Methanotorris formicicus Mc-S-70: one gene and its partners. The protein of the gene in region 3 binds, or shares a complex with, the protein of the main gene of each other region. Links are inferred from orthologs where the notes say so. Each region holds a gene or a part of one and is shown on either strand. Other genes may lie near its edges.

Region 1 (4,116 bases), on a different replicon or contig from region 3:
TTTTTTTATGTTTTTCAATTTTATCCTTTAATGTTTTTTTATTTTCAATAAACTTCACCCTTCCAATAGTTACATGGGGAATATATTCTTTTTCTTTTTTAAATCCAATCTCTGAAAGTTTTTCATCAACTTCTTTAAATAAATCAACCAAATTTGTAGATCCTAACCAAATAACTCTTATGTAATTTTCGTTCGGAAAGACACCAATATTCTTAATCTTTACTTTAATTGGACTTATTGATAAATCCAAATTTTTAATTCTTTCTACTGTTTCCCCATCAATCTCCCCAAGGAATTTGATGGTTATGTGCAAGTTTTCCTTTTCCACCAACTTTATACCTTTAATCTTAAAATACTTCTTCACTTCCTCTATCCTGTCTTTTATCTCTCCTGGTAAATCAATGGCTATGAAGCACCTCATTTTATCATCCTATTAATTTTTTAACAGTATCAGGATTCCATCAACAATATCAAATATCCTTTTGCAGGATTTGCATATTAGTTGGTTTTTTTCTTTTATGTATTCCAAATCTCCCCCACAATAAGGGCATTGAAGAATACTTAAATACTTTCCTATCCAATCCATAAACTCACCAATACTCATAATTACAATTCCTTTTCAAAAATTTGTTATGCTAAAACTCATAAACGACATAAACATTTATGGAAAATTATATATTTAACCGTAATTCCCATCACAAATTTAAATATTTATTTAATTGAATTAACTTCATCTAACACTTTAAGATTATAAGCGATTGTGAAGAGTAAGAGCTTAACACTCAGCCCTTTCTTGCTTACAGCGTGAATATGCTTAGAAAACATCGCAACTAACTTTGAGAAGTTGGTCTCAATGCTTTTTCTCAACTTATTCAATATTTTATACTTTGTTCTCTCTATAAACGATTTAATCATGTTTTCGCTTGCGGTAGCAAGCGAGTAGCAAACTCGAAGAGTTTGCCTAATTTCTTTTTATCGCTTCGAAATAAACTTTCCCCTGCCTTAATAAGTTTTCGAAGCCCTTATCTATATATCCTTTGTCTCCGATTATACTGCAGTTCATAAATTCCCGAACAAACCCTCTAAAATTTTCTTTTAGAATGTCCAAATCATGCTGATTTGCAGGATTTATGGATATCAACATTAGATACAACCCATCGGTAATATAAGTTGCTTTGTATCCATAATACCACAGTCTTTTCGATGGGTTATATCCAACACTGCCGTTTTTTTAATAAGTTCCGAGTATCCAATTTTTTCATGTCTTCCCTTCTTACGGATTTTTTCGTTTCAATTGGGATTGTATCTATGAATAATAAACAATTTTTGTTTAGGAAAGTCTTTTGAATCTCGAATAAAAGTTGTTCATATCTATTTATTCGTTCAACAATCTTGTTATATCTAATTTTTGTAAATAGTCCTAAATATTCGATTAGTATTTCATAACCCCTCTTATAAACTCCCGAAAAGTATATCATACAAAGAACCGAAAAGATTATTAAGTCTAAGAGAGATATTTTCTCTCTGCGTGTGTATGGCGATTTGTATTTGACGACTATTAGGTAAAACTTAGCTCGCATAAGATTTATTAAACGCTTAATTCTCGGAATTTTAGATTTATCTACGATGTTATTACCTCCAACTATTTTTTTGTAGTAATCTATAATCATATAGTTATATATTTATCTATTTGATGGGAACTACCGTATCTAAAATTTAAATAGGAGATATGTTATATACTACTTAGAAAAAAGGGTGTGATTTTATGATAAAGGTTGCAGTAACTGGAGCATTGGGAAGAATGGGAAGCAACATTATAAAAACCATTTGCGAGCAAGAGGATATGGAAGTTGTTGCGGCAATAGAAGTTCCAAACCACCCAAAGAAGGGAGAAGATGTTGGGGAACTTATAGGTATTGGAAAAATAGGGGTTCCTCTCTCAACCTTTGATGAGTTAGACAAGGTTTTGAAGGAAACAAAACCAGATGTCTTAGTTGATTTTACAATAGCACATGCATGCGTTGAGACGGTGAAAATAGCAACAAAAAATAAAGTTAAATTAGTCATTGGAACAACAGGGTTTACTGAGGAGCAGAAAAAAGAGATAGAAGATGCAATAAAAGAAAATAACGTCTCTGCTGTAATTTCCCAAAACTTTGCAATTGGGGTGAATATCTTCTTCAAGACATTGGAGTTTTTGGCTAAGAAGTTAGGGCACTACGATATTGAGATTGTTGAGATGCACCATAGGTTTAAGAAGGATGCGCCAAGTGGAACTGCACTGAGGGTGGCAGAGATAATAAAAGAAAATAGAGAGATTAAGAGCGAATATGTATTTGGAAGGTATGGTATGGTTGGGGAGAGAAAAAAGGAAGAAATTGGAATCCACGCTTTAAGGGGAGGAGATGTTGTAGGAGACCATACTGTTATATTTGCAGGAGATGGGGAGAGGGTAGAACTAATCCACAAAGCAAGTAGTAGGCAGGCATTTGTAAATGGAGTTATCTTAGCGATAAGATTTATCGTTGATAAAAAAGTGGGTATATACAATACCTTTGATGTGTTGGGTTTGAATGAGATTAAATTTTAATTTTATTATTTTTAAATTTTAAAAAGAACAAAAAAGCAAATTAAAAATAGAAAAGCCATTATTGACTTTTGCTTTGTTTTCTACTTTCTTTGATTTTATGGTATGTTAATGTCCACTTAACTTTTCTTGGGACTCTTCCCATCTTGTAGTTCTTTTCACACTTTGATGAGCAGAAATACAAGACTGAACCGTCTTTTTTTACCATTATCTTGCCTGTACCTGGTTCGATTTCTCTTTCACAAAAACTACAAACTTTCCATTCTGCCATACTATAACCTCCAATTTGGGGTTTTAAATTTATCTTCTCTTACCTAATGGTTTTGCTTCTCTTTCTGTCTCTCTCAACATTACGATATCTCCAATTCTAACCGGACCTTTAATGTTTCTTGTTAAAACTCTCCCTGCGTCCTTTCCACCTAAAATTTTGCACCTTACCTGTGTAATTTCACCAGTGACTCCTGTTCTCCCAATTATTTGGATAACCTCTGCTGCAACAGCATCTTTATACACCATGTCATCTGACATCCTTAATCACCTTAAATAAAAATTATTTAATAAATGTCGATCAAAATCCAAAATTATAAAATAATAATATTTTTATTTATTGTTTCAATGCATCGACTTTTTCAACCAAATCTTTTAATTCATTTGCATTTCCTTCGTTTACAATAGCAACTGATGATGCTGAAACTTCTAAACCTGCTGCTTTTCCTAATTCTTGTTTTGATGCTACGTATGTGTATGGAATTCCTTTTTCTTCACACAATGGTGGAAGATGAGCAACAATTTCTTCTGGTTGAACATCTTCTGCAATTACAACAAGTTTAGCAATTCCTTTTTCAACTGCTTTTGTAACTTCGTTTGCTCCTTTTTTAATTTTCTCTGCATTTGAAACTGCTTTGTATGTGAGTTCTTGGATTTCTTCTGGAACTTTAAATTTTACATGGATAGCCATGCATATAACCTCCTTCATTTTTTACATTTAAAAGTGTTATTGTCATCCGGATTATAGTCGTGTGCGGAATTTTTAAACGTGTTTTACATGCTTAGAAGTTATTATGGGGTTTATGCATCTTTTAAATTTGAAATACTCCAATAGTTATTAAATTTTTTTGCAAGTACCTTTAACGCACACGACCATATATGCCCACTCGTATCATCATGGTTATAAAAGAGTGGCAATAACCTTATATACTCAAAAGTAGTATATATTTGTTATGGTTATTGTATAGTCGTTTGCAGAATTAAAAGAAAGATATTCTAAAAATATTTAAAAGTGGGATTATGAAGAGGATACTAATAATGGGCGGTACAAGTGATGCAAATAGGATAGCAAAAAAATTAAAGGAACTTGATGATTTGTTTTTAATTACTACAACAACAACAGATTTTGGTGGAGATATTGCAAAGAAATATGCTGATGTTGTTATATCAAAGCCCCTCGATAAAGATGCATTGAAAAATGTTATTTTAGATTATTCTGTTGATTTATTGATTGATGCTACACATCCTTTTGCAGTAATGGC
Region 2 (7,361 bases), on a different replicon or contig from region 3:
ATAAAAGGCAATGTTGGGCAGTTTTGCGGTATTAGGCAAAATGGTGGGTTCATATACATTGGGGGAAACGCAGAAAGGGCTGTTGGGGTAGAGATGTCAAAAGGAGATATTGTTGTTTGTGGAAGAATAAGGTTCTTTGCCCCAGGATTTGAGTTTGCTAATGAAGAGGTTGATATAAACATCAATGGAATGCAAATTAACGGAGAATTCCTTAAATTTGTTGGAGATTATGCAATAAAAAGAAATCCAAAAGGAAAACTCTACGCTTTAAAAGAAAAAAACCTTGGATTGATAGAGCCTGAGTTGTATGAATGCTATGAAGGTTACAGATATGATGGAGGAATTAAAGCCCTCCTTAACACAGGAAGCACCGTTGTGCAAGGGGAAATTATCAAAGGAGGAAAGAAGTTTACTGAAAAATATGTTAAAGAGTGTGCTGTCTGCTATATCCACCCAAAAGACTATGTCCACCTTGGAGAGCCAGAGTATGTGAATGTAATTAGCGAAGATAAGAAATCATGCATAACACTAAAAGCCATTCCTGATGATTCTCTCCAAGAGGGAACCGTCTTTATTCCAAGGTCTATTTGGGCTAATATTGTTATTGGCTCATACACAGAATCAATGGGTTCTCCACTCTATAAGGGGTGTTATGTATATGTTGAGCCAGTTAAAGAAAAAGCTGAGATACTAACCGCTGAAGAGATTATGAAAAAGATATATGGGTGAGAGTTATGGCTATGAAAGTTTTTAGGGGCATAACTTGTCCTGTCTGTGGGATGGCGTGTGATGATATAGAAGTTTGGTATGATGAAGAAAAGCAAGAGATAATTGCAAGGAATGTGTGTAGGGAAGGAGCACCAAAGTTTCAAGAAGTTGTAAGTCCACACAGAATAAGAGAACCAATGATAAAGAAAAATGGGGAGTTTATTAAAGTTAGTTGGGAAGAAGCAATAAATAAAGCAGCAGAGATCTTAGGCAATGCAAAAAGACCACTCTTATTTATGGGTGCTGAGACATCAGCAGAGGCACATATCGTTGGATTGCACATGGCTGAATATCTTGGAGGAGTTGCTGATTCAAACTCAACAATATGACACGGGCCAACATTAATGGGGATTCAAGAGGCTGGACTTCCTGGCTGCACCGCTGGAGAGGTTAAGAATAGGGCTGATTTAATAATCTTCTGGGGATGTAACCCAATGCACTCCCACCCAAGACACATGAGCAGATATTCAGTCTTTGCAAGAGGTTATTGGACTGAGAGAGGAAGAAAGGACAGAAAAATAGTTGTTGTTGACCCAAGAAAAACAGATACTGCAAAGTTGGCAGATTTACATGTTCAATTAAAACCAAACACTGATTATGAGTTATTCTCTGCTTTACTAACAATATTGAGGGGTAAAAAGCCCCACCACAGCGTTGAGAAGATAACTGGAGTGCCAATTGAAGTTATGGAAGAGATGGTTGAGTGGATGAAAAATGCAAAGTTTGTAAAGATTTATGGAGGCTTAGGGTTACCAGCATCAAGAGGAGGGTATAGGAATATAGAAATTATATTGACATTAGTTAGAGAGTTAAACAAATACACAAAGTGTGCTATAGGAGCTTTGAGAGGGCACTGCAACGTCAATGGATTTAACCAAGTTGCTTCATACATGTATGGCTATCCTTACGGTATAGATTTCGCGAGAGGTTATCCAAGATACAACCCTGGAGAGTTTACGTTTGCTGATGTGTTAAGAGAGAGGGAGATTGATGCTATCTTAGTAGTTGCAGCAGATATAGTAGCCCACACACCAAGAGATTGTGCAAAGTATTTAAATGAGATTCCAATGGTTTGCATCGACATTGCTCCCGGTCCAACACCTTACGCTTCAGATGTTATCTTACCAGGAGTTATTGATGGAATGGAGTGTGGATCTACTTTCTATAGATTTGATGGTTTCCCAATATATGCAAAGCCATTCACAACATCACCATTCCCATTCACAAAGAGCAATGAAGACACCTTAAGGCAGATATTTGAAAAAGTTAAGGAGATTAAAGAAGGAAAGAAAAACTAAAATTTGAGCCAGGAAGTCCAGCCTCAAGAAACGTCTTTAGGATACGCCGAACCCTTCAAGGGAGGCGTATCCACTTTATTATTTTTTTATAAGGTTTAGTAACTAATTTTAATTAATATTTTGAACAAAAATAACTATTTATAATTACGGTGATGTTATGATTTCACTCAAAGAAGCAGAAAAAATTTTAGGCAAATTTCATTTTAATAAAACCGGATATATTAAAATAGAGGAATCTTATGGCAGAGTTTTAGCAGAGGATATAAGAAGCAATATAGACATCCCAAGGTTTGATAGGAGTGATATTGATGGTTATGCAGTTACTGAACTTTTAGATGAGTATATTTTAATTGATGAAGTTTTTGCTGGAGATAATAAAAATTTGGAAATAAAAGGAAACGAATGTGTTTCAGTTGCTACGGGTGGGAAGGTTCCAAAGAACACAAAATATATAATTCCCATTGAAAATACAGTAAGAGTTGGAAATAAAATAGTTGTTGTAAGTTTTGATAGAATTGAAGGAATTTCAAAAAAAGGATGTGATGTTAAAAAAGGAGATATTGTTTTAAAAAAAGGAACTTTGATAAATGAAAGGAATATTGGGGTTTTAGCAGGATTGGGAATTGATGAAGTAAAGGTTTATAAAACTCCAAAAGTTGGGATTATTTCAACTGGAAATGAGTTATTTAAGATGACTAAGGATGTAAACTCAAAAACAATTGCAGAGGTTGTAAAAAAAGCAAAGTGTGAGCCGATATTTTTAGGGCTCGTTAGGGATGAATTTGACATTATAAGGGAGAAAATAATTAAAGCATCAAAAAAATGTGATATTATTGTAACCTCTGGTGGAGTCTCTGTTGGAGAAAGGGATTTTCTTCCAAAAGTTGTGGATGATTTGGGAAAGATATTATTCCATAAGATTAAGATGCGTCCAGGGATGCCAATGCTATTTGGGAAAATAAATAAAAAACCCATTTTCTGTATGCCTGGTAATGTGGTGTCTTGCTTAATTTGTAGTTATGTGTTTTTACTTCCTTTTTTGATGAGAATGACGCATAGAACCTACAAAAGAAGAATTATTAAGGCAAAGTTGTCTGAAAAAATAACATCCGAACCAGATTTCTTATACCTAAGGCCTGTAAAATTAAAAAATGGCATCGCCTATCCAATATTTAAGGGCTCAAACATAATCACCTCAATATTAGATGCAGATGGACTTGCTATAATAAAAGAACATGAACTAAAAAAGAATGAGGGAGATACTGTGCAGGTTTGGATTTTTTGAATAAATTTAATCATCTATGTTATTTTTTGAACATTCCAAGAATTCGTTAATCGCTTCCTCTACAGTATTTTCTTCTGTTTTCACCACTCTTGCATATTTATTTCTCAATGCATTGTAGGAGCCCATGCCAATATCTTTCACAATAACAACATCAACATCATTGTCTATTAAAAAGTTGGCTGTTTCAATACCCTTCTTCTTTTCCAAATTCTTAGCAGGATTTTCTTTTATAAATGAGTTTGTTATTTTTCCATCAGATACATCAACGAACATAAAATAAGGGGAAAAGGCAAATTTCTTATTTATTTTTGATTTGAATCGATCTTTATCTGCACTTTCTATTGGAACAGCAATTCTAATTTTTTTCATTTTAATTGGATCGATATGAATGGTTATTGAATCAATATTCTTAATGTTTTCCCTTATCTTATCTACAACGTCATCAGAAATTCTATGTGCCTCTTTAAATGATAGATTCTCATCAACCTCAATGTGCATCTCACAAAACATAAATGGCCCTGCTTTTCTTGCCTTTAGGTTATGGACTCCTTCAACACCCTTAACATCCAATACTGTTTTCCTTATTTCCTCTACAACCTCCTCATCACAAAAATCCATCAACATTAAAATATCCGTCTTCATTAAATTTATTCCCAATAGAATTACAGCAATACTTATAATTGCCCCCACAATTGGTTCTATTATTGTAAATCCAAAATAAGAACTAATTATTGCAATTAATGCTGCTATTGATGTGTAAAAATCAACCAATGAATGTTGTCCCTCTCCCATAAGTGCTTGGGAATGTATTTCCCTGCCCACTTTTTCCTTATATTTGTATAAGTAATAGACAACTGCCAAAGATATTAATAATGCCAATACTGCTGCAAAAGGATGAGATATTGTTGTTGGATTAGTTATTCTCTCAATAGATTCCCTAAGTGTTTCAATTCCAGTAACGAATATCAAAAAGGAAACAGCCAATGATGCTAATGTCTCTGCCCTATAGTATCCATAAGGAAACCTCTCATTTGGATCTTTTTGAGCAAATTTCAACCCTATATAAACCGCAATCGGACCTAAAACGTCTGAAAATGAGTGCAGAGCATCAGCCATAAGTGCAATACTTCCAGATATGTATCCAACCACCCCCTTTAATAATGCAATGGCAAAGGTTAGTATGGCACTTACTACTGCCACTCGTTCCCCTTTTTTAAGGTCTATGACTTTGTTCATATTCCAAAACCTCTTGTAAAGATTTTATAAATACCTTATCAATGAATCGGTATCATTAAAAACTATTGGATAATCAATCTTAGGCCTTTCAACAACTACTGCCATAGCATCTGCCTCCAAAGTTCCTAAAATCTTCTCCTTAAATCCTCCACTATCCCCGCTTTCTTTGGTTATAATAACATCGCAATTGTAATCTAATATAAGATATTTATTCAATTCCTTTGAAAAAACACCCTGCATGGCAACGATATTTTGAGGAGGTAGAAGTTCTAATGCCTTATTTATGGAAGTGGGAAGGATTCTTGCTACTACCCTATCTCTTCCCACAATATCAACAACAATCTTTAAATTCTTAATTCCTGCCATGTGGAATATCTTTTTATCACTTATCCCCAATGCCTTCTTAGACGCCTCCTCAAAGTCCTTTACATAAATTATGTTTGGATGTTTAAATTTTTCTAAAGGTCTCTCATATCTTATATATTTAATATTTAGTTCTTTTGCCACTTCTATGGCATTTTTACTTGCCATTACTGCAAAAGGATGTGTAGCATCAATCAATAAATCAACAGAATAATCTAAAATAACATTTTTCAATGCATCTTTATCGAGGGGCTTTGATATAACAACATCAGCATATTTCTTTGCAATATCTCCACCAAAATCTGTTGTTGTTGTAGTAATTAAAAACAAATCATCAAGTTCCTTTAATTTTTTTGCTATCCTATTTGCATCACTTGTACCGCCCATTATTAGTATCCTCTTCATAATCCCACTTTTAAATATTTTTAGAATATCTTTCTTTTAATTCTGCAAACGACTATACAATAACCATAACAAATATATACTACTTTTGAGTATATAAGGTTATTGCCACTCTTTTATAACCATGATGATACGAGTGGGCATATATGGTCGTGTGCGTTAAAGGTACTTGCAAAAAAATTTAATAACTATTGGAGTATTTCAAATTTAAAAGATGCATAAACCCCATAATAACTTCTAAGCATGTAAAACACGTTTAAAAATTCCGCACACGACTATAATCCGGATGACAATAACACTTTTAAATGTAAAAAATGAAGGAGGTTATATGCATGGCTATCCATGTAAAATTTAAAGTTCCAGAAGAAATCCAAGAACTCACATACAAAGCAGTTTCAAATGCAGAGAAAATTAAAAAAGGAGCAAACGAAGTTACAAAAGCAGTTGAAAAAGGAATTGCTAAACTTGTTGTAATTGCAGAAGATGTTCAACCAGAAGAAATTGTTGCTCATCTTCCACCATTGTGTGAAGAAAAAGGAATTCCATACACATACGTAGCATCAAAACAAGAATTAGGAAAAGCAGCAGGTTTAGAAGTTTCAGCATCATCAGTTGCTATTGTAAACGAAGGAAATGCAAATGAATTAAAAGATTTGGTTGAAAAAGTCGATGCATTGAAACAATAAATAAAAATATTATTATTTTATAATTTTGGATTTTGATCGACATTTATTAAATAATTTTTATTTAAGGTGATTAAGGATGTCAGATGACATGGTGTATAAAGATGCTGTTGCAGCAGAGGTTATCCAAATAATTGGGAGAACAGGAGTCACTGGTGAAATTACACAGGTAAGGTGCAAAATTTTAGGTGGAAAGGACGCAGGGAGAGTTTTAACAAGAAACATTAAAGGTCCGGTTAGAATTGGAGATATCGTAATGTTGAGAGAGACAGAAAGAGAAGCAAAACCATTAGGTAAGAGAAGATAAATTTAAAACCCCAAATTGGAGGTTATAGTATGGCAGAATGGAAAGTTTGTAGTTTTTGTGAAAGAGAAATCGAACCAGGTACAGGCAAGATAATGGTAAAAAAAGACGGTTCAGTCTTGTATTTCTGCTCATCAAAGTGTGAAAAGAACTACAAGATGGGAAGAGTCCCAAGAAAAGTTAAGTGGACATTAACATACCATAAAATCAAAGAAAGTAGAAAACAAAGCAAAAGTCAATAATGGCTTTTCTATTTTTAATTTGCTTTTTTGTTCTTTTTAAAATTTAAAAATAATAAAATTAAAATTTAATCTCATTCAAACCCAACACATCAAAGGTATTGTATATACCCACTTTTTTATCAACGATAAATCTTATCGCTAAGATAACTCCATTTACAAATGCCTGCCTACTACTTGCTTTGTGGATTAGTTCTACCCTCTCCCCATCTCCTGCAAATATAACAGTATGGTCTCCTACAACATCTCCTCCCCTTAAAGCGTGGATTCCAATTTCTTCCTTTTTTCTCTCCCCAACCATACCATACCTTCCAAATACATATTCGCTCTTAATCTCTCTATTTTCTTTTATTATCTCTGCCACCCTCAGTGCAGTTCCACTTGGCGCATCCTTCTTAAACCTATGGTGCATCTCAACAATCTCAATATCGTAGTGCCCTAACTTCTTAGCCAAAAACTCCAATGTCTTGAAGAAGATATTCACCCCAATTGCAAAGTTTTGGGAAATTACAGCAGAGACGTTATTTTCTTTTATTGCATCTTCTATCTCTTTTTTCTGCTCCTCAGTAAACCCTGTTGTTCCAATGACTAATTTAACTTTATTTTTTGTTGCTATTTTCACCGTCTCAACGCATGCATGTGCTATTGTAAAATCAACTAAGACATCTGGTTTTGTTTCCTTCAAAACCTTGTCTAACTCATCAAAGGTTGAGAGAGGAACCCCTATTTTTCCAATACCTATAAGTTCCCCAACATCTTCTCCCTTCTTTGGGTGGTTTGGAA
Region 3 (4,041 bases):
CTTCCTATGGTCTCCTTGTAATTCGATAGCATTATCTTTTACAGTTCCTCCACAGGCACAGATATCTTTCAATTTTTTAGATAATTCTTTAATATCTATTAAGTCGGTGTCAAACCCCTCTATAATAGTCATCAATTTTCCAAATCTTCTTTTTGTAACATATACTTTTATTTTTTGTTCTTCTTTTGCTATTTCTTCACATACACACAAATCTTTTGGTAATCCACATACTGGACAAATCTCGGGCATCACTGCACCTCTTATTATTTCACTTTTTATCTGCCTTTCTAATATTTTAATAACATGAGGTCTTAGTATTTATAATTTATGTTTGGGATTTTAATATATCTGTCATTTTATTTAGAGCATTTGTTTCTTTTTTTCATTCATTATGGTCAATATTCTTGCTATAGTTCTTTTTAATTCTTTAACTCTCCCAGGGTTTGAAGGTGCTCCACCAACTGCTTTGTGTACATTTTCTTTTAACAATTCCTTCTTTAACTCCACAAGTTTTTCTCTCATCTCTTCTATACTCATTTCTCTAATTTCATTTGCCCTTAAAATCGCCATGTTTTTCACCCCAATTAATAAGTTAAGTCCTAAAAACAAATTTATAAAGATATTTGAGGGGTTTATTCCATAACCTCTTCAGAAACTTCTTTAATTTCCTCATCTTTAATGATGACTTCATCTGGTAATACAATATCTGGTGGCATAATCTTTACAGTTACACCAATAACTCCCAACTTCAATTTAGCAAGTTTAAATGCTTTTCTGACAAGTGTTTCTGATGGATCTCCACAGTGTTTCATGTATCCAGCCATGAATTTTTCTGTTCTTGCTCTCTCTCCAGTTAATTTTCCAGAAATGATTACAACAACACCTTTTGCCCCTGCATTCATAACTCTTCTAACTGCTGCGTGAGCGACTCTTCTGAAGTGCATTCCTCTTTCTAATGAGGATGCAATTTTCTGTGCAACTACCTCTGGGTCTAAGTTTGGATCGTCAATGGATTTAACTTCAATTTGTGGTTTATCTACTTTGTATGTGTTTTCAAGAGTTTCTGTTAATTCTTTTACTCTTTTTCCTCTTCTACCAATGACAAAACCAGGTTTCTCTGCATATATTGTTATTTTTGTTCCAATAGGTGTTTTTCTAATCTCCATGTGGCTGTATCCTGCCTTTGCTAATGCCTTTTTAAAGTACTCATCAATTAACATCTCTTTGATATTGTCATCTACGAATATCCTCTCAATCATGCTAACCCTCCTAGTGGTATTCTTCTAATATAACTTGTATATGGACAGTTTCTTGGAACTTAGGTGATGCTCTACCAAATGCCCTTGGCATGTATCTCTTGATTGTTGGACCTTTGTTTGATGAGATGTGCTTGATTCTCAATTTTTCAGCATTTAAACCTTTGTATTCTGCATTTTTCTTAGCATTTTCCAATACTTTCAAGATTTCTCTTGATGCCTTTACTGGGTATCTACCAGCATGCCATCCAAATTTACCCTTTCTGTGTGGGACATCCTTGCAGTGTCTCTTAAATGGAATATGCCTCTTTAATGCAATAACATCTTTCAAATATTCGATAGCATCATCCAACTTCATACCATTTAACTCCCTGCAGATTTCTATTGCATGTTTTCTTGAGATTTTCAATGCCTTACCCATTGCTCTTGCAGTTTTGTTAGGATCTACATCTATTTTGTAGTTTAGTTTTGCCATTCCATTCACCTCAGAATTCAATCTAAATGATAATGCCGTAAACGTGTTTTACACCCATATATAAAAATTCTTTTACCAAAACCCTAATAACTCTCTTTATTTAATTGAACTTATTTATATATTTTATTATGCACCAAATAGTGTTTGTTATAGATATAAAAAATTTAATTTTTAAGTGAATATTACCATTGTCAATTAAACATATTTAAAATAAATTTAAAGAAAAGAATGTCATATAAAACTAAATTGATATTAAATTTAAGCAAGTGATACTTCGACAACTTCTACACTCTCTACATCCCCCAAGTCACTCAATGCTTTTTCGATTTCTTCTGTTCCTCCTTCTTTTTCTTCCATCTCTACAACAACATAAACTGCATACAAACCAAATGCCAATGGTTCGTCTGAGATTCCTCTAAAAATTGCATCTGTTTTTTCTACTGTTTCTTTAACTTTCTCTTTTAATTCCTCTTTGTTTACTTCTGGACTTGTTGGCATAACTTTTATCTTAGCAAGAACTTTCGCCATTATTTCACCCTGTTATTTATTATATTATAACTTTATGGCCCTTCGTACCCACACTCTGGGCACTTGTATGGGTTACTTAATTTTCTGCATTTCTCACATCTAACTATCTCTACTTTACCACAGTTTGGGCATGGGAACCTTGTCGCATACTCTCTTGGAGCAATTTCAGCATTGCATGATATACACCTGTATTTCATCCTACCACCATTTTTATTTTATGATATTGTTAAAACCATGTTATTTTTGTGCATATACTCATTTTTCCGTTTAATAAATTAATTATTCTCTCAGGATGTTTCCCATTCACTACATAACAGTTCATTTTATATTTTATAAGTAGTTGGGGTAAGTGTTTATCAACAGACGTGAAACCTCTAATGTCTTTTGCACTTATAGTATTTAATAATTTCCCTCCAGGATATTTATCATATACCCCATCAACATCAGTCGCAACTATTATTTCCTTCAAGTTTAAGAACTTTGCCACATACAATGCTATTGTATCAGATGTTACATCCCAAGAGTGGGGTAATTCATCAGTCGAAAGGACTAATTTTGAAGGTAAAAAGATAACTTTACCATTTTTTTCCAATATCCTCTTTGCATCAAAAAGATTATCTGTTGTTTCTATGCAAGAAATCTCTGAAAAATACATCCCCATCAAATCAACACAGAGAGTTGCAAGTTTATGCGCCCCTCTGTCATTTAAATTTGTCTTTTCGTAGAGTTTCCTAACAACATTGGCAAACTCTCCTCCTCCAGGAATAATAATTATTGGCTTCTCTATTTTTTTTAATTCATTTAATAATTTTTCTGCATGATATGTTAAACTACCCCCTATTTTTATTAGCATGGTTTCACTTTTTTAACTTTTATAGTATTATTTTTTTAGATGCCTTATGCCTCCTAAAATCTAAGGATGTTGATACATCACTTAAATATTTTTTTGCAATTTCTTTTGCCTTTAAAAGTTCTTCCTTTGTTGGTTTTCGTGCATTTAGATTATTGTTAAATGGAGTGTATCCAATAATCCTATACTTAACATCCCATCTACTTAAAAATTCTGCAATCTTTTCAATCTCATCAACATCAACAATATTGGGGATTAGGACAGTATCTACTTCAAAGTTGAAATTTTTATCTGCTAAGTATTCTATGCATTTTAAAACATTTTTATTTGATTTTCCAGTTAGATATTTGTGCTTTTCATCATCAAATGCCTTTAAATCAACGTGTATTTCATCAACAAATAAATCATCAACAATATCCTTTAAATAATATCCATTTGTGGTTAAAATTACTTTTTTACCTTTATTTTTTAGATATTTTGTAAATTCGGGCAAATCCCTTTGAAGCGTTGGCTCACCACCGGCGATTAAAATAGTATTTATATTGTTTTTGTGACATAAATCATCAATTGTATTACATAGTTCATCTGGAGGGATTTCTTTAAAGCTCTTCATCTTCACAAAGCAGTTTTTGCATTTAAAATTGCAACCATAGCACATAACCGTTATTTTATCACTTAAACTCAAATAACCAATTTTCATAAATTACCACTTTTTTCTATTTTATTTTCTGGAAAGATTATGGCATTGTTCTCACAGCACATATAAGAACAGGCGTTGCAGTTGATTATGCAGTTGTAGGGGTATTTAACAGTAACTCTACCATTTTCTATATCATAGACACCTTTAGGGCAAAATTCAACACATTTCTTACAATTTTTGCATTTTTCATAATCTACCTTTGGAAACCATGGAATTTCTTTCCTTTTCTTTC

The links.
Region 1: METFODRAFT_RS03020 (region 3) and METFODRAFT_RS04560 share a complex: the UniProt entries of both Methanocaldococcus jannaschii proteins name them as parts of the 50S ribosomal subunit. The link is inferred for Methanotorris formicicus Mc-S-70 from one-to-one orthologs.
Region 2: METFODRAFT_RS03020 (region 3) and rpl7ae share a complex: the UniProt entries of both Methanocaldococcus jannaschii proteins name them as parts of the 50S ribosomal subunit. The link is inferred for Methanotorris formicicus Mc-S-70 from one-to-one orthologs.

Annotation. Positions count from the first base shown.
Region 1 is NZ_AGJL01000020.1:6,279-10,394, reverse strand. What follows is about bases 1,254-4,116. They hold METFODRAFT_RS04560 (50S ribosomal protein L24e), read right to left. Parts: upstream 2,859-4,116; coding sequence 2,649-2,858; downstream 1,254-2,648. Other genes in these bases: cobK (precorrin-6A reductase), read left to right, coding at 3,875-4,116; rpl7ae (50S ribosomal protein L7Ae), read right to left, coding at 3,192-3,545; METFODRAFT_RS04555 (30S ribosomal protein S28e), read right to left, coding at 2,888-3,115; dapB (4-hydroxy-tetrahydrodipicolinate reductase), read left to right, coding at 1,766-2,590; METFODRAFT_RS11470 (hypothetical protein), read right to left, coding at 1,254-1,478. In the rest of the region: thpR (RNA 2',3'-cyclic phosphodiesterase), read right to left, coding at 1-421; METFODRAFT_RS10050 (Trm112 family protein), read right to left, coding at 434-586; METFODRAFT_RS10045 (hypothetical protein), read right to left, coding at 712-915; METFODRAFT_RS04575 (hypothetical protein), read right to left, coding at 962-1,165; more of METFODRAFT_RS11470, read right to left, coding at 1,209-1,253. UniProt on the Methanocaldococcus jannaschii protein: Binds to the 23S rRNA.
Region 2 is NZ_AGJL01000020.1:1,166-8,526, forward strand. The notes cover bases 4,657-7,361. They hold rpl7ae (50S ribosomal protein L7Ae), read left to right. Parts: upstream 4,657-5,684; coding sequence 5,685-6,038; downstream 6,039-7,361. Other genes in these bases: cobK (precorrin-6A reductase), read right to left, coding at 4,657-5,355; METFODRAFT_RS04555 (30S ribosomal protein S28e), read left to right, coding at 6,115-6,342; METFODRAFT_RS04560 (50S ribosomal protein L24e), read left to right, coding at 6,372-6,581; dapB (4-hydroxy-tetrahydrodipicolinate reductase), read right to left, coding at 6,640-7,361. Also shown: METFODRAFT_RS04535 (molybdopterin molybdotransferase MoeA), read left to right, coding at 2,224-3,351; METFODRAFT_RS04540 (cation diffusion facilitator family transporter), read right to left, coding at 3,358-4,551; more of cobK, read right to left, coding at 4,612-4,656. UniProt on the Methanocaldococcus jannaschii protein: Multifunctional RNA-binding protein that recognizes the K-turn motif in ribosomal RNA, the RNA component of RNase P, box H/ACA, box C/D and box C'/D' sRNAs.
Region 3 is NZ_AGJL01000012.1:296-4,336, reverse strand. What follows is about bases 1-2,863. They hold METFODRAFT_RS03020 (50S ribosomal protein L22), read right to left. Parts: upstream 1,732-2,863; coding sequence 1,270-1,731; downstream 1-1,269. Other genes in these bases: mfnE ([5-(aminomethyl)furan-3-yl]methyl phosphate kinase), read right to left, coding at 2,486-2,863; METFODRAFT_RS03010 (zinc finger domain-containing protein), read right to left, coding at 2,292-2,456; METFODRAFT_RS03015 (elongation factor 1-beta), read right to left, coding at 1,990-2,259; METFODRAFT_RS03025 (30S ribosomal protein S3), read right to left, coding at 633-1,259; rpmC (50S ribosomal protein L29), read right to left, coding at 361-570. Also shown: more of mfnE, read right to left, coding at 2,864-3,112; METFODRAFT_RS03000 (radical SAM protein), read right to left, coding at 3,132-3,809; METFODRAFT_RS02995 (4Fe-4S dicluster domain-containing protein), read right to left, coding at 3,806-4,041. UniProt on the Methanocaldococcus jannaschii protein: This protein binds specifically to 23S rRNA. It makes multiple contacts with different domains of the 23S rRNA in the assembled 50S subunit and ribosome.